Regions from separate parts of the Enterococcus mundtii genome, predicted to be linked through region 3. Evidence: predicted binding sites of a transcription regulator. Region 3 holds the regulator's gene; each other region holds the start of a gene.
The links. Region 3 encodes CtsR, which represses protease genes until heat stress. Its sites were predicted from a motif close to TTGGTCAAAAAAGGTCAAANA; they were not measured.
Positions count from the first base shown of each region.

Region 1: the regulator CtsR is predicted to act here: its motif matches at 2,293-2,313, upstream of EM4838_RS03890 (ATP-dependent Clp protease ATP-binding subunit).
Region 2: the regulator CtsR is predicted to act here: its motif matches at 6,244-6,264, upstream of clpB (ATP-dependent chaperone ClpB).

Region 1 is NZ_CP018061.1:803,132-813,651, forward strand. It holds gene EM4838_RS03890 (ATP-dependent Clp protease ATP-binding subunit) at 1-2,184, opposite strand, end outside; gene EM4838_RS03895 (phosphocarrier protein HPr) at 2,729-2,995, shown strand; gene ptsP (phosphoenolpyruvate--protein phosphotransferase) at 2,995-4,722, shown strand; gene EM4838_RS03905 (LTA glycolipid anchor biosynthesis glycosyltransferase, IagA/BgsA family) at 4,887-5,927, shown strand; gene EM4838_RS03910 (glycosyltransferase family 4 protein) at 5,951-7,174, shown strand; gene EM4838_RS03915 (NAD(P)-dependent oxidoreductase) at 7,262-8,149, shown strand; gene EM4838_RS03920 (YkuJ family protein) at 8,235-8,465, shown strand; gene EM4838_RS03925 (GIY-YIG nuclease family protein) at 8,496-9,452, opposite strand; gene fabT (fatty acid biosynthesis transcriptional regulator FabT) at 9,762-10,202, shown strand; gene EM4838_RS03935 (beta-ketoacyl-ACP synthase III) at 10,212-10,520, shown strand, end outside.
Region 2 is NZ_CP018061.1:1,516,275-1,526,794, forward strand. It holds gene EM4838_RS07260 (PTS fructose transporter subunit IIC) at 1-507, opposite strand, end outside; gene EM4838_RS07265 (PTS fructose transporter subunit IIB) at 535-849, opposite strand; gene EM4838_RS07270 (PTS sugar transporter subunit IIA) at 873-1,322, opposite strand; gene EM4838_RS07275 (BglG family transcription antiterminator) at 1,324-3,231, opposite strand; gene clpB (ATP-dependent chaperone ClpB) at 3,516-6,125, opposite strand; gene EM4838_RS07285 (GrdB-related putative oxidoreductase) at 6,506-7,000, opposite strand; gene celB (PTS cellobiose transporter subunit IIC) at 7,018-8,370, opposite strand; gene EM4838_RS07295 (PTS sugar transporter subunit IIB) at 8,446-8,781, opposite strand; gene EM4838_RS07300 (glycosylasparaginase) at 8,829-9,776, opposite strand; gene EM4838_RS07305 (Sapep family Mn(2+)-dependent dipeptidase) at 9,945-10,520, opposite strand, start outside.
Region 3 is NZ_CP018061.1:3,030,025-3,040,544, reverse strand. It holds rRNA gene EM4838_RS14120 (16S ribosomal RNA) at 1-230, shown strand, start outside; tRNA gene EM4838_RS14115 (tRNA-Ala) at 308-380, shown strand; rRNA gene EM4838_RS14110 (23S ribosomal RNA) at 562-3,476, shown strand; rRNA gene rrf (5S ribosomal RNA) at 3,566-3,681, shown strand; tRNA gene EM4838_RS14100 (tRNA-Val) at 3,694-3,766, shown strand; tRNA gene EM4838_RS14095 (tRNA-Lys) at 3,770-3,842, shown strand; tRNA gene EM4838_RS14090 (tRNA-Leu) at 3,850-3,931, shown strand; tRNA gene EM4838_RS14085 (tRNA-Thr) at 3,958-4,030, shown strand; tRNA gene EM4838_RS14080 (tRNA-Gly) at 4,041-4,112, shown strand; tRNA gene EM4838_RS14075 (tRNA-Leu) at 4,130-4,215, shown strand; tRNA gene EM4838_RS14070 (tRNA-Arg) at 4,226-4,299, shown strand; tRNA gene EM4838_RS14065 (tRNA-Pro) at 4,317-4,390, shown strand; tRNA gene EM4838_RS14060 (tRNA-Arg) at 4,453-4,526, shown strand; gene EM4838_RS14055 (CtsR family transcriptional regulator) at 4,692-5,159, shown strand; gene EM4838_RS14050 (ATP-dependent Clp protease ATP-binding subunit) at 5,167-7,641, shown strand; gene EM4838_RS14045 (peptidase U32 family protein) at 7,866-8,789, shown strand; gene EM4838_RS14040 (peptidase U32 family protein) at 8,808-10,049, shown strand; gene gor (glutathione-disulfide reductase) at 10,194-10,520, shown strand, end outside.

The DNA of each region.
Region 1 (10,520 bases), 1.1 Mb from region 3:
AATGACGATTTTGTCGTCTTTATCTAATTTTGCTTTAAGATCTGAGATCGTTGGATGATCAAGATAGAATTCGGCAATGCCGTCTTCAATTTGTTCTTGGATCGTCCGACGTAATGGTCGGGCACCCATTGCTGGATCGTAACCAAGATCAACCAGCTTTTCTTTGACATTCGTAGGAACGTCCACATGTAATTGTTGAGCCGCCAACAATTGGTTGACATCATCAAGCATGAGAGTAACGATCGTCATCAAGTTTTCTTTTGATAAAGCACTGAACTCGATGATTCCATCAAAACGATTCAAGAATTCTGGTGTGAAATAGTTATTCAATTGATTCAAGACAGAACGAGTCACACCTTCACGAGCAGCACCAAAGCCAACATTGGCTTCTACTTTTCCAGTTCCTGCATTACTTGTCATGATGATGATTGTATCTTTGAAGCTGACTGTACGACCTTGCGCATCGGTTAAACGTCCATCATCTAAGATTTGTAGGAACATGTGTAAGACATCTGGATGTGCTTTTTCTACTTCATCAAGCAAAACCAAACTATACGGATTTCTACGTACTTTTTCAGTCAATTGACCAGCTTCTTCATAGCCGACATAGCCTGGAGGAGAACCAATCAATTTTGCGACACTGTGTTTTTCCATGTATTCTGACATATCGAAACGAATCATTGACTCTTCAGATCCAAATAATTCGTAGGCTAGTTGCTTCGCTAATTCTGTCTTACCAACACCAGTAGGACCAACAAATAAGAAAGAACCAATTGGACGGTTTTTCTTACTTAAGCCAACTCGATTACGACGAATGGCTTTGGCTACCCGATCAACCGCATTATCTTGCCCAATCACATGTTTTTTCAAGTCGTCTGCTAAGTTTTTCAATTGGGTTTGTTCTTTTTCTTTTAATTCACCAACAGGGATGCCTGTACGCTGTTCAACGATTTTTTCCATGTCTTTCTCAGAGATCACTGGGATTTCTTCTTCTGAAAGTTGACGTTCTTGCATTTTTTTCAATTTATTGATTTGATCGCGATAATAAGCTGCTTTTTCGAAATCTTCTTCTTTAGAAGCCAACAACTTTTGTTCTTCCGCTTCTTCTAATTTCTTTTCGATCATTTTTGGATCAACGATTTGGATCGTCAAGTTTTTCTTAGATCCTGTTTCATCCAGTAAATCAATGGCTTTATCCGGTAAAAAGCGATCTTGGATATAACGATTGGACAATCTAGCCGCAGCTTCGATCGCAGCATCTGTATATTTGACGTGATGGTAGTCTTCATAGCGCTTTTGCAATCCTTGTAAAATACTGATTGTTTCATCTACAGAAGGTTCATCGACACGAACAGGTTGCATCCGGCGCTCTAACGCAGCATCTTTTTCAATGATTCGGTATTCATTCAATGTTGTTGCCCCAACCATTTGTAATTCGCCACGAGCTAACGCGGGTTTTAATATATTTCCGGCATCCATGTTACCATCACCAGCTGAACCAGCCCCAACGATTTCATGAACTTCATCTATAAATAAAATGACATTTTCTGCTTGTCTGATTTCTTCAATCAGTTTTTGCATCCGTTCTTCAAATTGTCCTCTGATTCCTGTGCCTTGGACAAGTGAAACAACATCTAAACGAATTACTTCTTTATCTAGTAATTTTTGTGGAACATCGCCATCAACGATTTTTTGAGCGAGTCCTTCAACCACAGCCGTTTTACCGACACCTGGTTCCCCGATCAATACAGGGTTGTTCTTTGTACGGCGATTCAAGATTTCGATCACGCGCTTGATTTCATCATCTCGACCGATGACTGGATCGATTTCACCTTGGCGCGCTTCTTCTGTGATATTGATACCGTATTCGCCTAAAAGACCATCTGAAGCGGGTCCTTGTGGTGGTTGTCCACCATTGAAGTTGTTGTTCCCACCAAATTGAGTAGGGGGAGTTTGTTCATAATTTCCTTGTTGTTGCATTTGACGAGACATCGAACGAAACAGATCGTCCAAACTCCCAAAGCCAAATGGATCATTTTGGGCCATACTTGTTAGACCTCCATTTTGCTGATTTTTGATTTTTTGGTAACAGCTCTGACAATAGTCAAGTTGTGTACGTTGGCCATTGACAGTCGCATACAAGTGAATCGTTGCTTCATTTTTTCCACAGTTTTGACAAAGCATAAAACATTCACGTCCTTTCAAACATTGGTCATTAAGTCTATTTTACATCGCGCCTATCTTTGGGTAAAAGAATAACACTCGATTAACAAACCTTATAAAAGTCATGCCTTGTTGACCATTACTGACCATTTAATTTTATTATACTAATTTTTTGAATAGACGCAAGCAATTGATTCTTTTGTTCAGGCAATGTGACAAAACATTTGGGTACGAGTCTCAAGTTGTCGTCGAATCTGTAGGGGAATATAGCTAAAATCTCATGAATGGTTCAACCACTCGACAATCACTGAGGGGCGAGACGGTTTATTAGATATAAAAAAACATGGAATTTATTAAAACAGGAATAATCGTAACTACACATGAAACAGTTCTACAGAATAGTTTACTGGATTTTCTCTCAATTTAAATGAAAACTGTTGTATCTAAGGAAAAAAAATGGTAATCTTTACAGATGAAAGGGTTCATCTGATTAGTTCTATCATGGATTGCTAAAAAAGAAAACCCTCACATAAAAACAACACTCACTTAAAGGAGACCGATTAATATGGAAAAGAAAGAATTTCACGTAGTAGCAGAAACTGGGATCCACGCACGTCCAGCTACACTATTAGTACAAACAGCAAGCAAATTTAACTCTGATGTAAACTTAGAGTATAAAGGTAAATCAGTAAACTTAAAATCTATCATGGGCGTTATGTCTTTAGGTGTAGGTCAAGGTTCTGACGTTACTATCACTGCTGAAGGTGCTGACGAAGCTGACGCTATGGCAGCTATCGTTGAAACAATGAAGAAAGAAGGCTTATCTGAATAATGGTTGAAATGCTAAAAGGGATCGCCGCTAGTGACGGAGTAGCCGTTGCAAAAGCTTACCTGCTAGTTCAACCGGATTTATCATTCAGTAAGACGACAGTTGAGGATACTTCAGCTGAAGAAGCTCGCTTAGATGATGCTTTAGCAAAATCAACTGAAGAATTACAACAAATTCGTGAAAAAGCAGCGCAAAGCTTAGGTGAAGCAGAAGCGCAAGTATTTGACGCACATTTAATGGTTCTTTCAGATCCTGAAATGATAGGTCAAATCAAACAAAACATCAAAGATAACAGTGTAAATGCTGAATCAGCTCTTAAAGAAGTAACGGATATGTATATCGGTATGTTCGAAGCAATGGAAGATAATGCTTACATGCAAGAACGTGCAGCAGATATTCGTGACGTTGCAAAACGTATTTTAGCACATCTTCTAGGTGTGACTTTACCAAACCCTTCAATGATCAATGAAGAAGTTGTTGTCGTGGCGCATGATTTGACGCCAAGTGACACTGCTCAATTAGATCGTAACTTCGTAAAAGCTTTTGTAACAGATATCGGTGGACGTACATCGCATTCTGCAATCATGGCTCGTTCTCTTGAAATTCCAGCAATCGTTGGAACAAAAGAAATCACTGCGAAGGTAAAAGAAGGCGTAATGTTAGCTGTTAATGGGATCGAAGGCGATGTAGTCATTGAGCCAACAGCAGAACAAAAAGCCGAATTTGAAAAAATCGGTGCAGATTATGCTGCACAAAAAGCAGAATGGGAAAAACTGAAACATGCTGAGACAGTGACTGCCGATGGCAAACACTTTGAATTAGCAGCCAACATTGGTACACCTAAAGATTTAGTTGGTGTACACAACAATGGTGGTGAAGCAGTTGGACTTTATCGTACTGAATTCCTTTATATGGATTCACCAGACTTTCCTACTGAAGAAGACCAATACGTTGCTTACAAAGCAGTATTGGAAGGAATGGAAGGAAAACCTGTCGTTGTTCGTACAATGGATATCGGTGGAGATAAAGAATTACCATACTTGCAATTGCCGCATGAAATGAATCCTTTCTTAGGATACCGTGCATTACGTATCAGCTTGTCAGAACAAGGGGACGATATGTTCCGTACGCAAATGCGTGCGTTATTACGTGCCTCTGTACATGGAAACTTGCGTATCATGTTCCCAATGGTTGCTACACTAAAAGAATTCCGTGGTGCAAAAGCAATCTTTGAAGAAGAAAAACAAAAATTAGTAAATGAAGGCATTGAAGTCTCTGATTCGATCCAAGTAGGGATCATGATCGAGATTCCAGCTGCAGCCGTTATTGCGGATAAATTTGCTAAAGAAGTAGACTTCTTCTCAGTAGGAACAAACGACTTGATCCAATACACAATGGCAGCTGACCGTATGAACGAACGTGTTTCATACTTGTACCAACCATACAACCCATCAATTCTACGTTTGATCAAAAACGTCATTGATGCAGCACATGCTGAAGGTAAATGGGCTGGTATGTGTGGAGAAATGGCCGGCGATCAAATGGCTGTTCCTTTACTAGTAGGTATGGGATTAGATGAGTTCTCAATGAGTGCAACATCGATCTTAAAAACACGTAGCTTGATGAAACGTTTAGATACAAGCAAAATGGCGGAACTAGCGGATCGTGCCCTAAATGAGTGCGATACAATGGAAGAAGTCGTAGAACTTGTCAATGAATATCTAGCTTGATTTTCAGAACAGGCACAGTATTTTGCTGTGCCTGTTTTTTTGTCTTCTTGCAATAATAAATAAAATTCCGTTCCAACTTACAAGTTTGTTGGGAAAAAATCGGACTTAAGGTTGAGTGACAGCTTTCACGCTGTGTTATAATATAAGAGTGAGGGGGAACGTAGATGAAGGTATTATTATATTTTGAAAGTGAGAAGATACTTTCTAAGTCCGGCATTGGTCGTGCACTTGATCACCAAAAGCGTGCGCTTAAAGATGTAGGGATCTCCTATACTTTAGATAGTAAAGAAGACTATGATATTTTGCACATCAATACATATGGTATCAATAGTCACAACATGGTCAACAAAGCGCGTAGAAACGGTAAAAAAATTATTTATCATGCGCATTCAACGGAGGAGGATTTTCGTAATTCCTTTATCGGTTCGAATCAATTAGCACCATTTGTAAAAAAATATTTAGTCGGGTTGTATGAAAAGGCAGATTACTTGATTACACCAACTCCATATTCAAAAAAATTGTTACAAAGTTATGGCATCGATTTACCTATTCAATCGATTTCCAATGGGATCGATTTGGAAAAATACCAACCAGACCCTGTCAAAGAACAAAAATTCAGGGAGTACTTCAATCTTTCACCTGATCAAAAAGTGATTATTTGTGTAGGACTGTTCTTTGAAAGAAAAGGAATCATTGATTTTGTTGAAATAGCCAAACAATTACCAGAATATACATTCATCTGGTTTGGTCATGTGCCGATGTACTCGATCCCAAGTAATATCCGAAAAATCGTGAAAGAAGATCATCCCGATAATGTCATTTTTCCAGGCTATATTCGAGGAGAAATCATCGAAGGAGCTTACTCAGGAGCAGATCTGTTCTTTTTCCCTTCTTATGAAGAAACGGAAGGTATTGTGGTACTGGAAGCTTTAGCAAGTAAACAAAATGTGTTAGTACGTGATATTCCAGTCTATGATGGCTGGCTAGAAGACCAAAAAAATTGTTATATGGGGCGAAACAATGAAGAGTTTTCAAAACTCATTCAAAAAATCATTCAACATGAAGTACCTAGTTTAGTTGAATCTGGCTATCAAACGGCTGAAGAACGAAGTATCAAAAGAATTGGTCAACAACTTCAATCCGTTTATCAACAAGTGCTAAAGGCATCCGATTCTTCAGATGAACAAATGCAAGAATCAAAATAAAGGTAGTTTGGAGGCGAAAAAAGATGAAAATCGGCTTTTTTACCGATACCTATTTTCCACAGGTAAGTGGTGTAGCTACATCGATCAAGACATTAAAAGAAGAACTCGAAAAAATGGGACATGACGTATATATATTTACGACAACAGATCCCAATGCAGACAAGTTAGAAAAAGATGTGATTCGTATGCCAAGTGTTCCTTTTGTATCATTCAAAGAACGTCGAGTAGTGGTACGAGGAATGTGGTACGCCTATTTAGTGGCAAAAGAATTAGAGTTAGATCTTATCCATACTCACACTGAGTTTGGAGCGGGGGTTCTTGGCAAGATGGTCGCAAAAAAATTAAAAATCCCATCGATTCATACGTATCACACGATGTATGAAGATTACCTGCATTATATTGCAAAAGGGAAAGTGATTCGACAATCCCATGTCAAATACTTATCTCGTCTATTTGTGAACCATACGACAGGTGTGGTTTGCCCAAGTGAGCGTGTGATCGAGACATTGCGAAGCTATGGAGTGACAGCGCCATTACGAGTGATACCAACAGGGATCGATATCGAAAAATTTAAACGTCCAGAAATCACACAAGAACAAATCAATGAATTACGTACCTCATTAGGAGTAAAAGAAAACGGCTTGATGATTTTATCTTTAAGTCGAATCTCTTATGAAAAAAATATCCAAGCGTTGATCCAAGGGTTTCCAGAAGTCATCAAACACTATCCAGATGCACGACTAATCATAGTCGGAAATGGGCCTTATGTTGAGCAACTAAAAGAACTGATCACGTCGCTGGATTTAGCTGATGTGGTTCAATTTACTGGAGAAGTCGATAACAATGACGTCGCATTCTATTATCGGGCGGCTGATTATTTTGTGTGTGCTTCGACATCGGAAACACAAGGATTGACGTATACAGAAGCAATGGCAGCTGGTACACCATGTGTAGTTGAAGGAAATGATTATTTGAATCGTTTATTTGATCATGCTTCCCTTGGCCGAACATTTGAACGAGATGAAGACTTTGCACCTGCACTTATTGATTATATTGAAAGCAAAGTTGAAAAAAATCCAGAAGTGTTTGAAAAGAAACTTTACGAGATCTCTGCTACTCATTTTGGTCAATCAATGATCGAATTTTATGAAGATATGCTTGTGTATTACAAAGAAGAGATGCGTAAAAAAGAAGAAGAAGCATCCATTGAGCGGATTAAAATTAAATTAAATTCTTTCAAAAAATAAAAAAACAGTGAATAATCCTAAAAAAATCCTTGTTTCTAGCGTATACTAGCATAGAAACAAGGATTTTATCGTTTAGGAGGGCAAAAGATGAAAATTGGTTTTATCGGCACAGGAGTTATGGGAAGCGCGATTGTTCGTCATTTACAAAAAGCTGGCCATGAACTGACTGTTTATAATCGTACGAAAACAAAAGCTGCGCCACTTATGGAAGAAGGGGCAGTATGGGCAGATAGTCCACAAGAAGTAGCTGAGATGAGCCAAGTCATCTTTACAATGGTTGGCTATCCTCAAGATGTGGAAGAAATCTATTATGGTAAGAAAGGCATTTTCCAAGCAGGCGTTAAGGGGAAAACAGTCATAGATTTGACGACAAGTACGCCAACACTTGCTGAAAAAATTGCAACAAGCGCACAAGAGCTTGGAGCAGAAGCCTTGGATGCCCCTGTCTCAGGAGGCGATCTAGGTGCAAAAAATGGCACCTTAACGATCATGGTGGGTGGAAAAGAGAATGTCTACGAGCAAGTATTACCACTATTTCGTGAGTTTGGAACAACATTTACGTTACATGGTTCAGCTGGAAAAGGACAACACACAAAAATGGCAAACCAGATCATGATTGCCGGAACAATGACTGGCATGACAGAGATGCTCGTTTATGCACAGAAAGCTGACTTAGACTTAGAAAAAGTGATTGCGACGCTTTCAGGCGGTAGTGCGGCAAATTGGTCATTGAGTAATTATGCACCTCGTATTTTACAAGAGAATTATACACCAGGATTTTTTGTCAAACATTTTATCAAAGATTTGAAGATTGCTTTAGCCGAAGCAGAAAAAGTAGGGTTGGACTTACCAGCGACCAAAGAAGCCCGAAAGCTATATGAACAGTTAGCAGAAAAGGGTTTCGAGAACGATGGAACGCAAGCATTGATCAAGCTTTGGTGGGAAGATGGTAGACAGCCGAAAAAAAAATCCTAAAAAACTAGTTTTTTTGGAGAAAATCAATGCAAGTCGACGATGCTTTTGATACAATATAACAGAACTAAGAAAAGGAGGACCTCCGATGGCACATTCACAATTAGTCGCAATCATTAAACGACTGGAGGCTATGGTCGAATCAGCAGACAATGAGCTGCAAGTTCGTCGCTTTGAAAAAGAGGGCGTAGAAAAATGCACCGTAACTTATGATAAAGCGACAGAAACATTTGAACTAACTGAAACAGACACACATCAACAATACGAATTCGACAATATCGATATCGTTGCGATGGAGATCTATGATTTGATTCAATAAGATTTCGAGCTAGCTAAAAGAGCCTGGGATTCAACCAATCGGTTGGATTCCAGACTCTTTTTTTGTTTCCTGTTCGTCTTTTGTCAGTTTACGTTGGTAGCTGATCAAGATTTGAACAGGATCGATTTCTTCTTGAGACAGTTGTCGCTTGAGTGACAACCTATTGTCTTTTTCATAATAGAAATGAGGTGCTTGTCCAGGGGCTGTGATCGTTGTGTCAGCCACTTGACCGTACGAAACCAAGAAATGCTTGATCTTGGTCTCATCGCTAGCTAACGGCATGCTCAATGTGATTCTCGGTGTTCGTAAAAATTTTTTTTGTTCTTGTATCCGACCAGTAAAGTACGTGATCAATTCGATATCCCGTTGTAGAATAGCTGCCTTCTCAAAATTAAGCTGTTCAATAAAATGCAATTGTCGTTTTTTTAAATAGCCTAACAATTTTTTGTTTCTTCCTTGCAATAGACCTTGGATCTCTTTCTTTTTTTGTTCAAAGCTCAGTGCCTTCATTTCAGGAAGTTGGACTTGTAACGCCAAATGACTGATTTCAGAAAGCCAAGGCATTTGATAGTTTTCTTCGATGATTCGAAGGATACTAGGCATTTTTTTATAAAGGCGAAAAGGTCCGTAAGTTCTTGCGGTAGGAATATTCGTGAGAAAAAGACCATCGGATTGAATATGTAAATAGTTATAGTTGTCAAAATAATTCATCCGACGATTGTAGATAGGGCGATAGTGTTGGATCAATTGACACTCTAATAATAAGGCATCTAGTTCAGTATCAACGACAACGATCTCAAAATCTGCAATCGAACGAACCAAGCGCAAGACTTTTTTCGAGTGTTGTTTATTTTGATGAAAGTACGTACTTACGCGATTTTTTAAATTTTTAGCTTTACCCACATAAATGATTTTTCCATCGCTATTTTTCATCAAGTAAACACCAGGTAATAAAGGTAGGTTTTTTACTTTCTCTTTTAAGTGCATAAGCGCTCCCCTAATTGAATTTGAACTAAAAAGATTATAACAGATTTAAAAAAATGAACAATAAAAGGGATTATATTTTATAAATAAATTAGAGAGATACTTTGATAATCAAAATATTTTTTTGTTCTTTTATTTTAATTTTTAGAGGTTAAAAGGTTGATATTAAAGCATTTTGTCATAAGTTTAAAATTAAAAAAAATTAATAATGCAAAAAAATCTAGTTAAAAGGTTGCATTTTGAAAAAAGTTAAGATATAGTTTGAACATCAAAAGATTTGATAATCAAACTAATTTTAGTGGATGGTGGAACATGGAACCTGATTTTAATACAGTAAATGATTATCTCGTTAGTGTCTTCAATGATATTTTGACGATCGAAGAATCCGAATTAAAAAAGTCACAATTCAAAGATCTGTCGATTACAGAGATGCATACGATCGAGGCAATCGGTATGTACAAGAAAAAGACAACTTCAGAAGTAGCCAAAGAACTGTCGATTACTGTTGGGACCTTGACCACTGCTATCAACAAGTTAGTTAGGAAAGGCTACGTTGAGCGTATCCGTAGTGAAGACGACCGACGAGTGGTGAAGCTGGGGTTGACCAAAAAAGGTAAGTTACTTTACCGCGTGCATCAGCATTTCCATCGTGAAATGGTCAAAAACATTATGGATGGTATGGCTACCGACGAACAACAAGCTTTGCTGTCTGCATTGAAAAACTTGCATGATTTCTTGCGAGATTACAAGTGAGGAAGTTTAATGGAACAATTTGGAACGATCACAGCAACGGCAAGTTTCTTACCGGAAAAAATCATCACAAACGATGATCTCTCAAAAATGATGGACACTTCGGATGAATGGATTTCAACCCGTACAGGAATCAAAGAGAGACATTGTGTGACCGAGCAGGAGACTTCCGATTTGTGTTACCTCGTTGCCGAAAAATTACTAAAGAAAAAAACACTCGATCCAAAGGAACTCGATTTTATTATCGTTGCTACGATGTCGCCTGATTATACATCGCCTTCTGTAGCAACTTTAGTTCAAGGAAGGATCGGCGCAACCAAA
Region 2 (10,520 bases), 1.5 Mb from region 3:
CAATGCTGCAAATGGCGTACCGATCACATAATTGACTAATAGAACGGTGATCAATGTACCTAAAACTGGTACTAGAAATACTGGTACAACTGATGCCATTGATTTTGGCAATTTGATTTTGTTTTTGATCAACAAGCAAGCATAACCAGCGATCAAACCAGAAACGATTGCGCCTAAAAAGCCTGCATTGATATCTTTCACTAACATCCCGCCAACTAAACCAGGAGCAATCCCTAGTTTATCTGAGATCGAATAGGCAATAAATGCGGAAATCACTGGGAACATCAAACCAAGTGCTGTGCCACCGAAACCATCTAAACTATGCAATAAACGAATGATCGCATTCCCACTCTCGCCATGAGAACCGTCCCAAATATCCACAATTCCGTAAAATGAACCACCCACACGAGAAATGGCCATGATTACTGCTCCGGCGATCACTAACGGTATCATATAAGATATTCCTGTTAAAACATGATTTTTGATTTCACTTGCTATTTTTTTCATTTACTTTCTCCCCCACTGATTAATTGATTAGTCGATCATTCCTAAAGCTTCTTCGATGACTTTTTCGGCATTCTTGATTGGTGCGGCAACTGGCACTTTTAAGATCGTTTTGCCTTTGAAACGCTCTTCATTTCTCACTTTTGTATCTACTGCAAAAATAACGACTTCGCCAATCTTGCAATCTTTTTCAGTCAACTCATTTTCGATACCTGTTGCTCCTTGTGTTTCAACTTTGATCAAATCTCCACGTTTTGCTGCTGCTTTCTTTAGTGCTTGAGCTGCCATATACGTATGAGCGACCCCTGTAGCACAAGCTGTAACTGCGATAATTTTTCTTTTCATCTCTTTTTCCTCTTTTCATTTGTTTATTCGCTTAATAGTTTCGCGATTTGTTGTTTATCTGTCTCAGTTTTTAACTGTGCCGTAATGTCATCATCCATTAATTTCATCGCAATTTCAGATAAGATTCTTAGATGGGTATCCCCTTTTTGTGACTCTGGGATCGCCAATAAAATGACCACAAAAACTGGTTCTTCATCTAACGATTGCCAATCGATTGGTTGTTTCAATCGTGCAAAAACAATTGCTGGCTCACTGACTGCTTCACTTTTCCCATGAGGAATGGCAATATTGTTCCCAATGCCTGTCGTCGAATGTTCTTCTCTTTCTAATACAGACTGGATATAAGCTTCTTTATTGTTGACTAAGCCGTTATTCGTTAAAACTTCCCCTAATTGACGAATCGTTTCTTCTTTGGTTGTACTCTCCATATCTAAAAAAATATGATTAGAAGGTAGTAAAGTTGCAATGCTCATATTAAAATTCCTCTTTCAAATAGTTTTTGATCTCATTTTTTGTTCCTTTTAGCAAATGTTTTTTTTCACCAGATTCGATGATCTCTAGCATGACATCATAGACTTCTTCCAGCTCTTGTGCTGTTTCATCTTTGATACAGATGAAAAATAAATATTTGACTTTCGTTTCTCCCCACATCAATTCATTAGCTAAGCGTAAAAAGACGATCGCCGATTTTTTAACGTATTTAGGGGCCCCGTGTGGTGTTGCAAATTTTCCAAAAGAGGTAAAAGAAAGCTGTTCTCTTTCTAAAGAAGAAGAGATGATTTTTTCTTCTGCGTATCCTTTTTCAATCAATTGTTGTCCAACGAATTGAATCACTTCCTGATAGTCTGAGAATGAATGATCCAAAAAGATCAATTCCTCTTTGATCAAGTCCGCAAAGTGATTCGTTGGCTTGATGGTATTATTTTGAGCATCCTTTAAAAAACGCTCAATTTTTTGACGTTCTGATTTGTTGAGAACCGGTGAAACATTGATCGTTGGTATCGTCTCTAGGTTCAAGTTGACAGTCGATATCACCAGATCTTCATTGATCGATGTCTGCATCAACTCTTGGATTGAAAGTATCCTAGAAATTTCGATCTTCTCATAATTTCTACGAAGTCGGGCAGCCAAGAGTTGTGATGTGCCTTTGCCACTGCTACAAACAAGTAATACACTGACTTTCTTCTGATATTTTTCTTCTTTTTGCTCTTTCATTGCTTGGATATGGACAGCAAGAAAAGCGACTTCATCTTCTGGGACGTTGATCACAAAATCTTGGCTCAAGGCATTAGCTAATTGGATCGCTTCTGTAAACGCCACAGGAAAGTTTTTCTTCACATCTTGTAAAAAAGGATTATGGATCAACAGTCCTTTTTTGATACGCAAGACTGCTTCTTTGATGTGTGTAACTAATCCTAAAATGATACTTTCATTGTAAAGGGTTACATTTTCGTGAATCAATTGTCGAATGCGTTCATCTGTTACTTCTTGCATTTGCTTCGTTTGTTCAAGCAACGTATCACCTTCTAAGTGTAAGAGAATATAACGGACTTCAGAAGAAGGTAATGTCAATGAGAAAGTTTTTTCTAGTTTTAGAATGAATAAATCAAATGGTTTATTTTCTCTGACTTTTCCAAATACTCCTTCACTTTCTAAATAGTTATCCTCTCTTACGCGATCAATCATGATCAACAGATGGAGCAATAATGAATGATAGGTCGTATCATTCAACCTTATTTGTGCATCTTTTAGATATTCCTGCAACATTGTATCAACTAATGTGATATTCTTCATGTCGATGAAATCATTGACAAAAGGAGGAATACCTTGGATCGAGTGTAGATATAGTTGGTTCTTTTTGGTGATTTTCCAATTACTACCCCAAAAATAGTAAATCAGATCAAAGGCTAAGCGTCTTTTTTCTTGCTCTGATAAGTTTAGAAATGAACCTTTACCAGGCAGTCGATCGATGCTAACGTTGAAATGGCGGAAAATCTCATGGACTTGGATCATATCACCTTCTAATGTCGATTTGCTTATAAATAGTGTATCTTGTAGTTCTTGGCGAGTGAAATAGGTCTTTTTTTTCAAGAGTTCAAAACAGAGGAATTGAATACGTTCTTTTTTAGAAGCTGGAACTGTTACCATGTTCGTTGTATCGATCTGATTTAATATTTCGTTTGGATCACCGTTGATCGAGACACCGACTCGTGGTTTTCTAATTAGTTCGATGGTTGTTCCGCTAAATAGCTCATCGATCAATTTTAGTGATTGTGAAACTGTTTTATTCGATAAATTCATGTGTTTTGCTATTTTTGTGACCGTCGTATGTTCGTTCATCAAAATATATTGAATGATTGCTTTTTCCCGTTCCTTGATCATCACACTATCACCTCATCTACATTTTCTATCTTAGCTTGTCTGCCGTTTTATGAAAACACTTACTTTTACCGTTTTGAATACAGTAAATCATAGGTTTAGTCGCTAACTTGACTACGCCATTCATTTTTTAGTTTCTGTTTCTTCAATGAACCAACTAATTGTTTATTAAAGTATAGACGAAAAAAAATACCTGTCAAAGTGCAGACTATCAGTAATAGTCCACTACTTTGACAGGTAATGATTTCCGCTTCTGTCATGTATAATGGTGATACAAGCGCTTCTTATTATTCGTCTTCGGGTAAGTTTTCAGTTGCGAATGCCAAGTGGTGATCAAACAAAGTGATCGTTACTTTCGATTTTGGCATGATCTTGCCAGCTACGATTTCTTTAGCCAACGGCGTTTCAACTTCTTTTGTAATGAATCGTTTCAATGGGCGTGCCCCATATGCAGGCTCATACGCATTTTCTGCAATCCATGTTTTTGCTTCGTCACTGATTTCCAAGATGATTTCTTGATTTTCTAAACGATGTGCCAAATGAGAAACCATCTTGTCAACGATCCCTTTGACATTGTTTAGGCTTAATGGTGTAAATAGAATCGTGTCATCAATACGATTCAAAAATTCTGGTTTGAAATGACCACGAAGGATCGTTCTCACTTGTTCTTCGACTTCTTCTGGAATTGTACCTTCCGCGGTGACACCTTCTAACAATAATTGAGAACCGATATTGCTTGTCATGATCATCACCGTGTTTTTAAAGTCAACAAGACGACCTTTGGAATCCGTCAAACGACCATCGTCTAATACTTGTAATAAAATATTGAAGACATCTGGATGTGCCTTTTCAATTTCATCGAGCAAAACGATCGTATATGGATTTCGTCGCACAGCCTCTGTTAGCTGTCCACCTTCTTCGTAGCCAATGTAACCAGGAGGTGCACCAACTAAACGAGAAACCGCATGTTTTTCCATATATTCACTCATGTCGATCCGCACCATATGCTCTTCAGAATCAAACAAGTTTTCTGCTAAAGCTTTTGCCAGTTCTGTTTTACCGACACCAGTTGGTCCTAAGAATAAGAATGAACCTAATGGTCGGTTTGGATCTTGTAATCCTGCACGAGAACGAATGACCGCATCACTCACTGCGTCTACCGCTTCATCTTGCCCAATGACACGTTTATGAAGTGTTTCATTCAACTTGATTAGTTTTTCTCGTTCACCTTCCACGAGTTTCGTTACTGGAATCCCTGTTAAACGACCTACAACTTGAGCAATCTCATTTTCAGTGACAGATTCTTGTACCATCTTGATGTCACTGTCTTTTGTTTTGGCTTCTAGTTCTGCTAATTCTTTCTCTAATTGTGGAATCGTACCATGACGTAAAACAGCGGCACGCTCAAGATCATAATTGTTTTCTGCGTCTTCTAATTCATGTTTTGCCTTATCGATTTCTGCACGTTTAGAAGATACGGTATTTACTTCTTCTTTTTCAGTTTCCCACTGCATCTTCATCGCATTGGCTTCTTCTCGAAGATCGGCTAGTTCTTCTTGTAAGTTCTTCAAACGTTTTTTACTTGCATCATCAGATTCTTTCTTCAAGGCTGCTTCTTCGATTTCCAACTGCATCAAACGACGAGTCACTTGATCTAATTCCGTTGGCATGGAATTCATTTCTACTCGAATCGTCGCACTTGCTTCATCGATCAAATCAATGGCTTTATCAGGTAAAAAGCGATCTGTGATATAGCGATCGGATAATGTAGCTGCCGCAACCAGAGCATTATCGTGAATATTGACGCTATGGTGAATCTCAAAACGTTCTTTCAACCCCCGCAGAATACTGATCGTATCTTCAACAGTTGGTTCCTTCACTAATACTTTTTGGAAACGTCGCTCTAACGCCTTGTCTTTTTCCATGTATTGGCGGTATTCATCTAAAGTAGTCGCACCGATCAAATGTAGTTCACCACGAGCTAACATCGGTTTAAGCAAGTTACCGGCATCCATACTACCTTCCGTTTTTCCTGCACCGACGATGTTGTGGATCTCATCGATGAACAAGATGATCCGCCCATCGCTTTTCTTCACTTCTTTCAAGACTGCTTTTAAGCGTTCTTCAAACTCTCCACGGAATTTTGCTCCGGCAATCAAGGCACCCATATCTAAAGAAAAAATGGTTTTATCTTTTAAGTTTTCTGGTACATCTTTACGGACGATTCGTTGCGCTAATCCTTCAACGATCGCTGTTTTACCCACACCAGGTTCCCCGATCAACACAGGGTTGTTTTTAGTTTTACGTGACAAGATCCGAATCACATCACGAATTTCTTCATCTCGGCCAATGATCGGGTCCATTTTGCCACTACGGACTTGTTGGACGAGATCGACACCATATTTTTCTAACGCTTTATATTGTTCTTCTTGATTTTTAGAGGTCACACGCTCTCCTCCCCTCATGTCTTCGATATTTTTACGCAATTCTTTTTCATTCAGTCCCTGTTTGGTCAAATAAACCGTCAGTGGATAATTTTTTAATTTCATTAAAGCTAATAGCACGATCTCAGTGGATAAGAATTCATCGCCAAAACTTTCTCTCAATTGATCCGCTTCGTTCAATAAATGAAAAAGATTTTGACTAAGATTTTGTCCATATTGGACATTGCTGCCTGAGACTGTTGGATATTCATCTAACACTCGATCAATCTCTTGTTCAAAGGCATCTGCATCAATGCCTGCATCTGTATATAGATTACGGCCAAAATGATTTGGCTGTAAAAAGATCTTCCATAAATGAACGATGTCTATTTCTTGATGTTTTCTTGTCATCGCTACTTGTTGTGCTTCTGCAATCGCTTCTTGGAGCGTAGTTGTCATTTTTTCACTATTCATATATTTCCCTCCTGTAGTAGAAGTTGTTTGGTCAAAGTCAACTATATCTTTCTCTAGCGTCTATAACATCCGTCTAAAGTCTCGTTTTCTTTAACCTTTACATGATTATTATACTCATTTGGTCAGCTTTGGTCAAAGATTATACTCAGGATTATCAAAAAAATTTGAGACAAAAGTGACAGTAAATGTTGTCTGTCACTCTATACCAAATAAACGGCAAAAAAAAGAAACCTCTATAAAATTAGGGCAACAACCACAGTCATTTACAGAACGATTCCGTGGTTGTTACCCTTCATTCTAGAGGCTGGTTATATTCCGACCTAGAGGTATTTATTTCTGATGATTGCTTAGCACAAACTAGTTGATTCATCAAAATCAAGTCATGAGGATTGATTTTGATGAGTGAGCGCTGAAATAAAGTAGCTGATATTTTTATATGAATCATTTAAACCAATTCCGCCTTTTTTAGGCATTTTTATTATATTGATCTTTTTAGCATAGCGTACAAAGGCAGGATTTTCTTCAGACATCGCAGCTACACTTGGGATTCCTTGTTCACTGAAAACCAAGGCTAATTGGGCCGCCATCATGCCAAAATTAGCATAATGCATCGCGGGACCACAAAGAACAGCATCTGCACCCATTTTTTTAGCAAAACCTATAAATTTTTTGTTTACCTCTTCTTGGTGATCAAGATAATACTGATCACCACAATACAATGTAGCAATGATTTCTGTATCGTGTTCTTGAAAAAGTGGATTTAAGGTACGCCCTGGTCCAAGAGATGTTTTTTTGCCCCCAGGAGGTAGCTGGGCATTTTCATCACTGCCCAAGCCTGCAGTCAAATGATTGAGAATCAAGACTATTTTTTTCATTCCTATGGCCTCTTTTCCTATAAATCATCAAAATCGAATTCATCAAAATCGATTTCTTCTTCTTCCTGTACCGCCTCTGCTTCTTCTTTTAAATACTGATTATCTAGCACTTTAATAAAAGGATAATAAATAGCCATTCCTAATAGGATCAGTAATGCTTGCAAAACAGATGCCTGCCAACCACTAACTAAAAAACCAGAAATGATCGGTGGCGTTGTCCATGGTAGTTGAATACCATTCGTATAATTAACTAAACCTACCTCCATACAAAAATAGGAAATGATAATATTGATCGTGGGTACAAGTGCAAATGGAATAAGTAAGACTGGATTTAAGACAATCGGTAATCCAAAAATAATCGGTTCATTGATTCCAAAAATCCCTGGTACTAGTGACAATTGCGACAGTTTTTTTACTCGTTGGCTTTTGCATACTAGTATCATGACTAAAATCAATGAAAGCGTAGATCCTCCACCACCAAAAGTAGCAAACATATCTTGAAATTGACCTGTGATGATATTTGGTATATCTGCGCCATTTTTGAAGGCATCTAAATTTTCAACGGATAGTGCTCGTAAAATCGGATTGAATACTGCCCCAACTACACTCGAACCGTTGATACCGAAAAACCAAAAAAAATGCAAGAATAAGTAGGCTATGATCATCGCGCCTAGAGTATTTCCTAAGCTAAGTAAAGGAGTTTGTAGGAACTTAAATAGTATTTCTTGTAAATTACCATATGAGGTTAGATTTGCTAACCAATTGACAATCATAAAAAGAGTAACAATCACAAAACTTGGGATCAACGCTTCAAAGGATTGTACGACGGTTGGTGGCACACCTTCAGGCATTTTGATCGTCCAACCTTTACGTAATAAAGCGACAAACAATCGGGTAGCAACCAAAGCCACGACCATCCCTAAGAACAGGCCGCTAGAACCCATCCAACGTAATGGCAAGCTTCCTACTTCATAGACTTCAGTGGAGCCTTCTGGTGTAAATAGGGTTGTAAAAGGGGTCACTATAAAAAAAGCGACCAATGAAATAATTGCCGCTTGCATGGCATCTACTTTAAATTGTTTTGCCAGACTATATCCAATACCCCCAACCGCTAAAATCGTCATAATATCAAAACTTGCCGTGGCAGGCATATTCAACATCGTTGCCCAGTTATCTCCGAGAAAATGGCTCATCGTTTCATTCCAATTTGGAATTGGAAAATTAGTCAAAACTAAAAAGAGCGATCCTACAATCAGTAAGGGTGTTGATAGCAAAAAACCATCACGAATCGCAATCAAATACTTATTTTCACCGATTGTTTTCGCCATTGGTGTTAACACACGTTCTAACCAATCCAAAAATTTTTGCATGTTTCTTCCTCCCATCCAGCTGCTTTATTTTTGTTTGAGGACACAATTTTTCGATTGAAATCCCATTTTATTAAGCTACTTTGGCGCTTTTGATTTTTTGATCAAGCCCAAGACATCTTTCAACGCTTTTTCCCCGTCCATCATGCCATATGTTTCTGGAGCAATCGTGCCAACAGGTATCCCCATTGGGTCAAACGTTTCTTTCATTTTACTCGCTAAATGACGGACTTGAGGCCCTAATAAAATAGCCACAGGTTTTTCTTGTGCGACTTTTTCTTCCGCATGGATCGCAGGAAAAGCGGCAATTTCTAATGGCATTTTGTGTTTTTTGACGACCTCCATCATTTTATTGACCATAATACTTGTTGACATTCCTGCTTCACAAAACAAATAAATTTTTTTAGTTGTCATATTTATTCCTCCATTTTATTCTTGTTAACCGTTTATCCGATTCGCTGTTAAATTGGTGCTTTGATACGTGCTTCATAGGCATCAAGCCATGCTTGTGTGATTGGTGTGATCACTGTCGTCTGATCTGGACCAGGATTGGCCATAAAAATTGCTGGTTCTTGAGCCATCGTTGCGACACTAAATGTAAATTCAACGTTCGTAGCTACCCCCCATTCGCCATATTTATCTAATGCTACTAACGAGAACGCCCCCGCTTTGCCATAACGTTTGCGCAATCGCTCATCAAATCCATAAACGGCTCGATCACAAGCCGCTTGTGGCGTAAATCCATTCCCCATCAATCGAACGATTTCATAAGAGAGGCAGCCCTTCATAAGATCCTCCCCTAAGCCTGTAGCTGTCGCACCGCCAATCGTACTATCCACATAAAATCCCGAACCAGATAATGGCGAATCTCCTACACGTCCATGTTTTTTCATAAACAAACCGGAACTGGATGTTCCTACTGCCATCTGTTGTTGCGTATCGAGCGCGACAACCCCGACCGTATCATGGCCATCGTAAGGATCTAAATTCAACGTAGCGATTTCTTTTACTCGTTGTTCCCAGATTTTTTTTGCACGTGCTGTTAACATATTTTTTCGTTCAAAACCAGATAGCATTGCATATTCTGTTGCTCCCTGTCCTACTCGAAAACTATTGAATTTTTCATCACTTAATTGCCGAGCAACAGAAATCGGATTGGCTACATCAGTAATCCCTGCAACTGCACCAATCTTAAATGTTTCTCCATCCATAAAAGCAGCATCCATTTCTACGATTCCTTTTTCATTTGGTAACCCACCATAACCAACGGATTTATAAAATGGATAATCTTCTACCACTTTGATCGCCGTTTCCACAGCATCTTTACATGAAAACTGTGCTTCTAATTGTTGTTTAGCCGCCAAGACACCTTCATGTGCCATGCGCCAAGTTGCAATCATTCCCCACATTTCTTTCCCTCCATCACCTAACATTTGTAGCGCTTTCAAGTATATTCTATATGGTATATACTATTATGTCTATACTAAAAAACGAGTTTCTTTTTAAAACTCATCGTTTTATTAGAAACTCGTTTTACGTGAAATTTATTTTTCAATTGTTCGTTCTATCTGAATGTTTTATTCTGTTAATGCTTGGAGGCTGCGCATGTAGATTTCTAAATTTGTTCGCAAATCTGCGGAATCCATGTATTCGTTCGCCGTATGCGCAATCCCTTTTTGCCCTGGAAATGAAGGACCAAATGCTAAGATATTCGGCATTTTACGCGCATACGTGGCGCCTGTTGTTGTCACTGGTTTAGGATCATTACCGGTGACTTGATGATAGATCATTGACAGTGTATCGATTTTTTTTTGCTCTTCTGTCCGACAAAATCCAGGAATACTACGAACCACTTCTAAATCAACACCTAGAGGCAATTGGTTTTTCAAACGTGACACGACTTGTTTTTCTGATACGGTCACCGGGTAACGTAAGGCAATTTCTAATAGCAAGCCTTCTGGAGACTTTTGTAGCACAACAGGTGTCAAAATCAACTTGCCTGAATCTTCGTCTTCAAACGCTAAATCGATCCCTTCTCCAAAATGTTTTTGATGAAAGCTTTGACAAATCCAGCGAAAATAACCCTGTGCAATTGGCGTGATCATTCGTTCTTCAGCTAGTTTTGACACCAAGATCGTGATAGCATTTTCTCC
Region 3 (10,520 bases):
CTGCAACTCGCCTACATGAAGCCGGAATCGCTAGTAATCGCGGATCAGCACGCCGCGGTGAATACGTTCCCGGGCCTTGTACACACCGCCCGTCACACCACGAGAGTTTGTAACACCCGAAGTCGGTGAGGTAACCTTTTTGGAGCCAGCCGCCTAAGGTGGGATAGATGATTGGGGTGAAGTCGTAACAAGGTAGCCGTATCGGAAGGTGCGGCTGGATCACCTCCTTTCTAAGGAATATTACGGAGACTACACACGTTTGTCGATACTTTGTTCAGTTTTGAGAGGTCTACTCAAAATGTAACCCGGGGCCTTAGCTCAGCTGGGAGAGCGCCTGCTTTGCACGCAGGAGGTCAGCGGTTCGATCCCGCTAGGCTCCATTAACAACGTATGTTGTTATATACTTGTTCATTGAAAACTGGATATTGAAGTAAAAATGTAAGTAATACAAACCGAGAACACCGCGTTGAATGAGTTTTTTAATAAGTTCAATTGCTTATTTTTCTTGATTGGACTTCTATCGCTAGAAGAAAGATCAAAACCCAACCGCAAGGTTGATAAGGTTAAGTGAATAAGGGCGCACGGTGGATGCCTTGGCACTAGGAGCCGATGAAGGACGGGACTAACACCGATATGCTTTGGGGAGCTGTACGTAAGCTATGATCCAGAGATTTCCGAATGGGGGAACTCAGCATCTTTTATAGGATGTTACGTATACGTGAATACATAGCGTATACGAGGTAGACGCAGAGAACTGAAACATCTAAGTACCTGCAGGAAGAGAAAGAAAATTCGATTCCCTGAGTAGCGGCGAGCGAAACGGGAAAAGCCCAAACCAATGAGCTTGCTCATTGGGGTTGTAGGACTCCGATATGGTAGTTCTTTCAGATAGTCGAATGACTTGGAAAAGTCAGTCAAAGAGGGTGAAAGCCCCGTAGATGAAATTTGGAAGGCACCTAGGAGGATCCTGAGTACGGCGGAACACGAGGAATTCCGTCGGAATCCGGGAGGACCATCTCCCAAGGCTAAATACTCCCTAGTGACCGATAGTGAACCAGTACCGTGAGGGAAAGGTGAAAAGCACCCCGGAAGGGGAGTGAAATAGAACCTGAAACCGTGTGCCTACAACAAGTCAAAGCCCGTTAATGGGTGATGGCGTGCCTTTTGTAGAATGAACCGGCGAGTTACGATTGCATGCGAGGTTAAGTTGAAGAGACGGAGCCGCAGCGAAAGCGAGTCTGAATAGGGCGTTTGAGTATGTAGTCGTAGACCCGAAACCATGTGATCTACCCATGTCCAGGTTGAAGGTGCGGTAAAACGCACTGGAGGACCGAACCCACGTACGTTGAAAAGTGCGGGGATGAGGTGTGGGTAGCGGAGAAATTCCAAACGAACTTGGAGATAGCTGGTTCTCTCCGAAATAGCTTTAGGGCTAGCCTCGGAATTGAGAATGATGGAGGTAGAGCACTGTTTGGACTAGGGGCCCATCTCGGGTTACCGAATTCAGATAAACTCCGAATGCCATTCATTCATATCCGGGAGTCAGACTGTGAGTGATAAGATCCATAGTCGAAAGGGAAACAGCCCAGACCACCAGCTAAGGTCCCAAAATATATGTTAAGTGGAAAAGGATGTGGGGTTGCACAGACAACTAGGATGTTGGCTTAGAAGCAGCCACCATTTAAAGAGTGCGTAATAGCTCACTAGTCGAGTGACCCTGCGCCGAAAATGTACCGGGGCTAAACATATTACCGAAGCTGTGGAGTACACCTTTAGGTGTATTGGTAGGAGAGCGTTCTAAGGGCGTTGAAGGTAGATCGTGAGGACTGCTGGAGCGCTTAGAAGTGAGAATGCCGGTATGAGTAGCGAAAGACAGGTGAGAATCCTGTCCACCGAATGACTAAGGTTTCCTGGGGAAGGCTCGTCCGCCCAGGGTTAGTCGGGACCTAAGCCGAGGCCGACAGGCGTAGGCGATGGACAACAGGTTGATATTCCTGTACTCGTTGTTTTTGTTTGAGCAATGGAGGGACGCAGGAGGCTAAGGAATGCAGACGATCGGAAATGTCTGTCCAAGCAGTAAGTCTTGATAGGAGTCAAATGCTTCTAACTTTAAGGACAAGCTGTGATGGGGAGGGAAATAATAGTACCGAAGTTCCTGACGTCACACTGCCGAGAAAAGCTTCTAGTGAGAAAACAACGACCCGTACCGCAAACCGACACAGGTAGTCGAGGAGAGAATCCTAAGGTGAGCGAGAGAACTCTCGTTAAGGAACTCGGCAAAATGACCCCGTAACTTCGGGAGAAGGGGTGCTGATCGTCAGATCAGCCGCAGTGAATAGGCCCAAGCGACTGTTTATCAAAAACACAGGTCTCTGCAAAATCGTAAGATGAAGTATAGGGGCTGACGCCTGCCCGGTGCTGGAAGGTTAAGAGGAGTGCTTAGCGTAAGCGAAGGTACGAATTGAAGCCCCAGTAAACGGCGGCCGTAACTATAACGGTCCTAAGGTAGCGAAATTCCTTGTCGGGTAAGTTCCGACCCGCACGAAAGGCGTAACGATTTGGGCACTGTCTCAACGAGAGACTCGGTGAAATTTTAGTACCTGTGAAGATGCAGGTTACCCGCGACAGGACGGAAAGACCCCATGGAGCTTTACTGTAGTTTGATATTGAGTGTCTGTACCGCATGTACAGGATAGGTAGGAGCCGTAGAAATCGGAACGCTAGTTTCGATGGAGGCGCTGGTGGGATACTACCCCTGCGTTATGGCCACTCTAACCCGCACCACTTATCGTGGTGGGAGACAGTGTCAGATGGGCAGTTTGACTGGGGCGGTCGCCTCCTAAAGAGTAACGGAGGCGCCCAAAGGTTCCCTCAGAATGGTTGGAAATCATTCGAAGAGTGTAAAGGCAGAAGGGAGCTTGACTGCGAGACCTACAAGTCGAGCAGGGACGAAAGTCGGGCTTAGTGATCCGGTGGTTCCGCATGGAAGGGCCATCGCTCAACGGATAAAAGCTACCCTGGGGATAACAGGCTTATCTCCCCCAAGAGTCCACATCGACGGGGAGGTTTGGCACCTCGATGTCGGCTCGTCGCATCCTGGGGCTGTAGTCGGTCCCAAGGGTTGGGCTGTTCGCCCATTAAAGCGGCACGCGAGCTGGGTTCAGAACGTCGTGAGACAGTTCGGTCCCTATCCGTCGCGGGCGTTGGAAATTTGAGAGGAGCTGTCCTTAGTACGAGAGGACCGGGATGGACTTACCGCTGGTGTACCAGTTGTTCTGCCAAGGGCATTGCTGGGTAGCTATGTAGGGAAGGGATAAACGCTGAAAGCATCTAAGTGTGAAGCCCACCTCAAGATGAGATTTCCCATTTCTTTAAGAAAGTAAGATCCCTGAGAGATGATCAGGTAGATAGGTCAGGAGTGGAAGTACAGTGATGTATGGAGCGGACTGATACTAATCGATCGAGGACTTAACCAAAATAAAATGAAAAACTCGGAGAGTTTCTTACTGATACTTCAAATCCAGTTTTGAGTGAACAAGATTTACTCAATATAGATAACACCAAGTGTGGTGGCGATGGCGAGAAGGATACACCTGTAACCATGCCGAACACAGAAGTTAAGCTTCTTAGCGCCGATTGTAGTGAGGGGTTGCCCCTTGTGAGAGTAGGACGCCGCCACGCTTTGTTATCTTTGGAGGTTTAGCTCAGCTGGGAGAGCATCTGCCTTACAAGCAGAGGGTCAGCGGTTCGATCCCGTTAACCTCCATATGAGCCGTTAGCTCAGTTGGTAGAGCATCTGACTTTTAATCAGAGGGTCACAGGTTCGAGCCCTGTACGGCTCATATTTTTGCGGGTGTGGCGGAATTGGCAGACGCACTAGATTTAGGATCTAGCGCCTTACGGCGTGGGGGTTCAAGTCCCTTCACCCGCATCATATGATTTATTCTATTTTTTTACGCCGGCTTAGCTCAGTTGGTAGAGCATCTGATTTGTAATCAGAGGGTCGAGGGTTCAAGTCCTTTAGCCGGCATCGTAAATACGCGGAAATAGCTCAGTGGTAGAGCACCACCTTGCCAAGGTGGGGGTCGCGGGTTCGAACCCCGTTTTCCGCTTTGCCAATGTACTACGCGCCGGGGTGGCGGAACTGGCAGACGCACAGGACTTAAAATCCTGCGGTGAGTGATCACCGTACCGGTTCGATTCCGGTCCTCGGCATTACAAATATGCGCCCATAGCTCAATTGGATAGAGTGTTTGACTACGGATCAAAAGGTTAGGGGTTCGACTCCTCTTGGGCGCGTAGTCTTTTTATTTTTTCGGGAAGTAGCTCAGCTTGGTAGAGCACTTGGTTTGGGACCAAGGGGTCGCAGGTTCGAATCCTGTCTTCCCGATTTTTTTATTTGTTGCAAAGTCATACGTTCTATTGTATGATTATTTTTAATTAATTGAATATGCGCCCATAGCTCAATTGGATAGAGTGTTTGACTACGGATCAAAAGGTTAGGGGTTCGACTCCTCTTGGGCGCGTTGGAAAAACTGGGACTTCATTGAATTCCTAGTTTTTTTTATTTACATAAATAAATGGTCTTTTATCGTTATTCTTCGAATCAAATATCTAACAAGCGTTCTCCTTTCATTCTACCTATAAATTCGCTATAATTAAGGTCAATATTAGTCAAAGGAATGAGTGGGATGGCACAACAAAATACTTCGGATCTAATTGAATCATATATAAAAAAGATCCTGGAAAAAAACGAGATGATCGAGCTTCGAAGGATTGAATTGGCAGATCTATTTAACTGCGTTCCTTCACAAATCAATTATGTGATCAATACACGATTTACGATTCAACGCGGCTATCTGGTTGAGAGTAAACGTGGTGGTGGTGGGTATATCCGCATTGCAAAAGTGAGAATGTCGGATAAAAAACAAATGCTTGAACGAATCAACTTGCTATTTGGCGAAACGATTAATGAAAAAAATGCCTACGCCATTATTCAGAAACTATATGAAGACCAAATCATTACCAAAAAAGAAGGAAACTTGATGTTGAGTGCGATTGCTAAAAATACGTTGAACATCAATGAGACAGAAGATTATACACGTGCTCGAATTCTACGAGCCTTTTTAGAACGATTAAGCTATGAAGATGGGGAGTGAAATTTAAATGGCAGAAATATTTACAGAAAGAGCACAACGTGTGTTAGAAATTGCCCAAGAAGAAGCAAAACGCTTCAAACATCAAGCGGTAAGTTCAGAACATATATTATTGGCTTTAGTGATCGAACCCAACGGGATTGCTGGGAAAGTATTACGAGATATGAAATTGAATGAAAAAGATATTTATGAAGAAATCGAGCATTTAGTCGGTTATGGTACAGTGAAAACTTATGCAAAAGGTGTATTTCTCCCTTATTCTCCTCGAATGAAACAAATTTTTGCTTTGGCAAATAGTGAAGTGAATAAAATGGGTACACAAAAGGTAGGAACTGAGCATATTTTACTTAGTCTATTAAAAGATGAGAGTATCATGGCTACTCGTATCATGATCAACTTGGGGATTAGTTTGAGCAAAGTTCGTCAGTCATTGAAGCGTACGATGGGTACGGAAAGTAGTACCGGTGGTATTCGCCGTCGCAATCCACAAGAAAAGCGAGCAATGACACAAGGTACTCCTACGTTAGATTCTTTAGCTAGAGACTTAACTAAGTTAGCAAAAGAAAACAGGTTAGATCCAGTCGTAGGTCGTTCAAGAGAAGTCAAACGGTTGATCCAGATACTTAGTCGCCGAACAAAAAACAATCCTGTTTTAGTTGGAGAACCCGGTGTCGGTAAAACTGCGATTGCAGAAGGATTGGCTCAAAAAATCATTTTAGGTGAAGTACCTGAAGAAATGAAAGCAAAACGTTTGATGATGTTAGACATGGGGGCGTTAGTCGCTGGGACGAAGTATCGGGGAGAATTTGAAGATCGAATGAAAAAAGTCATTGATGAAATTTATCATGATGGTCAAGTTATTCTCTTTATTGATGAATTACACACATTGATTGGTGCTGGTGGTGCAGAAGGTGCCATCGATGCATCGAATATTTTGAAACCAGCGTTAGCACGTGGAGAATTACAAACGATTGGCGCGACAACATTAGACGAATACCAAAAATACATTGAAAAAGACTCGGCATTGGAACGACGCTTTGCACGTATCCAAGTAGATGAGCCGACAGCAGATGAAGCGGAAGAAATCTTACGTGGTTTACGTTCACGCTATGAGGAACATCATCATGTGGAGATCACCGATGAAGCAGTACGAGCGGCAGTCAATCTTTCTGTTCGATATATCACTTCCAGACAGTTACCAGATAAAGCGATCGACTTGATTGATGAATCAGCAGCGAAAGTTCGATTGGAACAAGCGGACGATTTGTCAGAAACGACGATACTGAAACAAGAGATCGATCAAGTGAATAAAGAAAAAGAACAGGCGATTCAAAAACAAGATTTTGAAACAGCTGCGCATTTACGTAGACAAGAAAAAAGCTTAATGAAAAAACTAGAAAAACGTTTAGCGATTGAAGCAAAACATCAAAATGGCTTTGCGGATCGGGTGACTGAAGAAGATGTAGCTACTGTTGTTTCGGAGTGGACAGGTGTACCATTGCAACAGTTAGAAAAGAAAGAAAGTCAACGATTACTGGAACTAGAAGCACTACTTCACGAACGTGTTGTAGGACAAGATGAAGCGGTCAAAGCTGTTTCTCGTGCGATCAGACGGGCGCGTAGTGGCTTAAAAGATCCAAATCGCCCGATTGGTTCCTTCATGTTTTTAGGTCCAACAGGAGTCGGAAAAACAGAACTTGCGAAAGCATTGTCAGAAGTGATGTTTGGTGAAGAGGACGCATTGATTCGTGTCGACATGTCTGAATTCATGGAGAAGTATAGTACGAGTCGTTTGATCGGTTCGCCTCCAGGCTATGTGGGTTATGATGAAGGTGGACAATTGACAGAAAAAATTCGTCAAAAACCTTACTCAGTTATCTTGCTAGATGAAGTGGAAAAAGCTCATCCAGATGTCTTCAATTTATTATTACAAGTGTTAGATGATGGTCATTTAACAGATGCTAAAGGAAGAAAAGTAGACTTTAGAAATACGATCATGATCATGACTTCTAATATTGGCGCTACTCAAATCCGTGAGGAAAAAAATGTTGGATTCAACGTCCAAGATATTACTAAAGATCATCAAGCGATGCAAAAACGGATACTTGAAGAGCTGAAGAAAGCTTTCCGCCCTGAATTCTTGAACCGTATCGATGAGACAGTCGTTTTCCATTCATTAACAAAAGATGAAGTCCATGCGATTGTTCAAATCATGAGTCAATCGATCGTCAAACGATTGAAAGAACAAGATATCTTAGTGAAAATCACACCAGCAGCAGTTGATGTGATTGGAAAAGTCGGTTTTGATCCAGAGTATGGTGCACGGCCACTAAGAAGGGCATTACAAAAAGAAGTAGAAGATCGTTTGAGCGAAGCTTTGCTTGGAGGAGAAATCCATTTAGGCGATCAAATCACTGTTGGCGCTTCGAAGGGCAAAATCACAGTAAATGTGCGTGAACCTAAGAAAATAACTACTAAAGTATAATGACAGAGTGAGATTCCAACAGAAATAGCTAAGCCAGAAACCCAAAAATCATTTGATTTTTTGGGTTTTTTGTTTTCCTAAAGAGCTACTTCTAAATCAATAGGGACATATTGTATAAAACAGAAATTATTTTACAGTATCGTTACAATCAATAATAAATGTAAGAAGTATTGGAAAGTTTTCAGAGCTGTGCTACTATTATGGAGTTGTAGGAGGAGGAAATGATGATCGAAATCATAACTACTATAGAATCAATGAAACAAGCAGAAGAATTGCTTGAAGCAGGAGTGGATACCTTATATTTTGGGGAAGAACGCTTCGGTCTACGCTTACCAGCTTCTTTTACAAGAGAAGAACAACGCGAATTAGTTGCGCTGGCACATCGGTACGGTAAAAAAGTAAATATAGCTGTCAATGGGATCATTCATCCTGAAAAAATGAAAAAAGTCCCAGAGTATCTGCAATTTTTAAAAGAAATCAATGTGGACATGATCACAGTTGGTGATACTGGGATTATCTATACCATGAGAAAAAATCCAGAGTTGAACATTCCTTATGTTTTTGATGCAGAAACATTAGTGACGAGTGCACGTCAAATCAATTTTTGGGCAAAAAAAGGGGCGATTTCTGCTGTTTTAGCACGTGAAGTGCCATTTGATGAGATGAAAGAAATGGAAAATAAGTTACAGATTCCTGTGGAAACACTTGTGTATGGAGCTACATGCATCCATCAATCGAAACGTCCACTGTTACAGAATTACTATAACTACACGCAACAGGACGAAAAAAAAGATCGTGAAAGAGGACTCTTTCTCGCTGAACCTAAAAAAGAAGATACACATTATTCGATTTATGAAGATTCACATGGTACGCATATTTTTGCGAATAATGACATCAATTTAAGTAATGAACTCCCACAGCTTTATGCCCATCATTTCCGTACCTGGAAATTAGATGGCGTTTTTACGCCTGGTGAAGCATTTGTTGAGATCACTAAATTATTTGTTGAGGCAAAAAAAGCATTATTAGCAGACACATGGACAGAAACGTTAGCACAAGAAATGACGAATAAGATCAATGGATTACATCCAACGAATCGAGGACTTGATACAGGTTTCTTTTATATTGATCCTGAATCTATCAAGTAAGGAGTATGGTGAAATAAAATGACAACAAAAAGAAAATTAAAACGTCCGGAAGTTTTAGCACCAGCCGGCACGCTTGAAAAACTAAAAACAGCTATCCATTATGGCGCAGATGCTGTGTATATTGGTGGTAATGCTTATGGGTTACGTAGTCGCGCAGGAAACTTTACCTATGAAGAAATGGCAGAAGGCGTTGCATTCGCAAAAGAACATCAAGCGAAAGTGTATGTAGCAGCAAATATGGTCACACATGAAGGAAATGACGAAGGAGCCGGTGAATTTTTCCGTAACCTGCGCGATGTGGGGATTTCAGCAGTGATCGTCTCTGATCCAGCACTTATTGAGATCTGTGCGACCGAAGCCCCTGGCTTACCTATCCATCTATCAACTCAAGCTTCTGCTACCAACTATGAAACATTAGAATTTTGGAAAGAAGAAGGCTTGGAACGTGTAGTTTTAGCTCGGGAAGTTTCGATGGAAGAAGTCGCTGAGATCCGTCGACATACTGATGTAGAGATTGAAGCATTCATCCATGGAGCAATGTGTATCTCTTATTCAGGACGTTGTACGTTGTCGAATCATATGTCGATGCGGGATGCCAATCGTGGAGGCTGTTCACAATCTTGTCGTTGGAAATATGAATTGTATGATTTGCCATTTGGACAAGAGAGAAACTCTTTGACAGATGCTGGCGAGATCGAAGAAGAGTTTTCGATGAGTGCAGTAGATATGTCGATGATCGAACATATTCCTGACTTGATTGAAAATGGCGTAGATAGTTTTAAAATCGAAGGTCGAATGAAGTCGATCCATTATGTATCAACTGTCGCAAATGTCTATAAAGCAGCTGTAGATAGTTATATGGAAGATCCTGAAAACTATGTGTGCAAACAAGAATGGATCGATGAGTTATGGAAAGTGGCTCAACGAGAATTGGCAACAGGATTTTATTACGATACACCTAGCGAAAATGAACAATTATTTGGTGAACGTCGTAAGATCCCTGTATACAAATTTGTCGGAGAAGTTTTATCTTATGACGAGGAGACGAAACAAGCGACAATCCGTCAGAGAAACCTCTTTTCTGTAGGGGATGAAATCGAATTTTATGGGCCTGGATTTACTCACTTCAGTCAAATGGTTGAGATGATGCACAATGAAGAAGGAGAATCCATTGATCGCGCACCAAATCCTATGATGATTTTGACCATGCCAGTCGCACAACCAGTTAAACCTGGAGATATGATTAGAAAAAGAAAATAATTTTTTAAGCAATCAAGCGAAATGAGCATCTCGTCAACAGAATGACTAGAAACGTGCTACACTTATTTTTTGTAAGAGCTGATAAAAAGTTTATTGAAAAATAAGCGGTAGGATGTTGCATCAGCTGCTAAAAGGAGGAACAAGATGAAAACATATGATTATATTGTCATTGGCGGAGGATCTGGAGGCATTGCTTCAGCGAATCGAGCTGGTATGCATGGAGCAAAAGTATTATTGATTGAAGGCAATGAACTAGGTGGAACGTGCGTCAATGTCGGATGTGTTCCAAAAAAAGTGATGTGGCAAGCAAGCACGATATTAGAAACAATCGAACGTGATGCTTCAAGCTATGGTATCCAAGCGGACGTTAAACATGTTGACTTTAAAGAACTAGTAGAGAAACGCGAGAAATACATTGATTTCCTTCATGGCGCTTATCAAAGAGGTTTAGATAGTAATAACGTTGAAGCA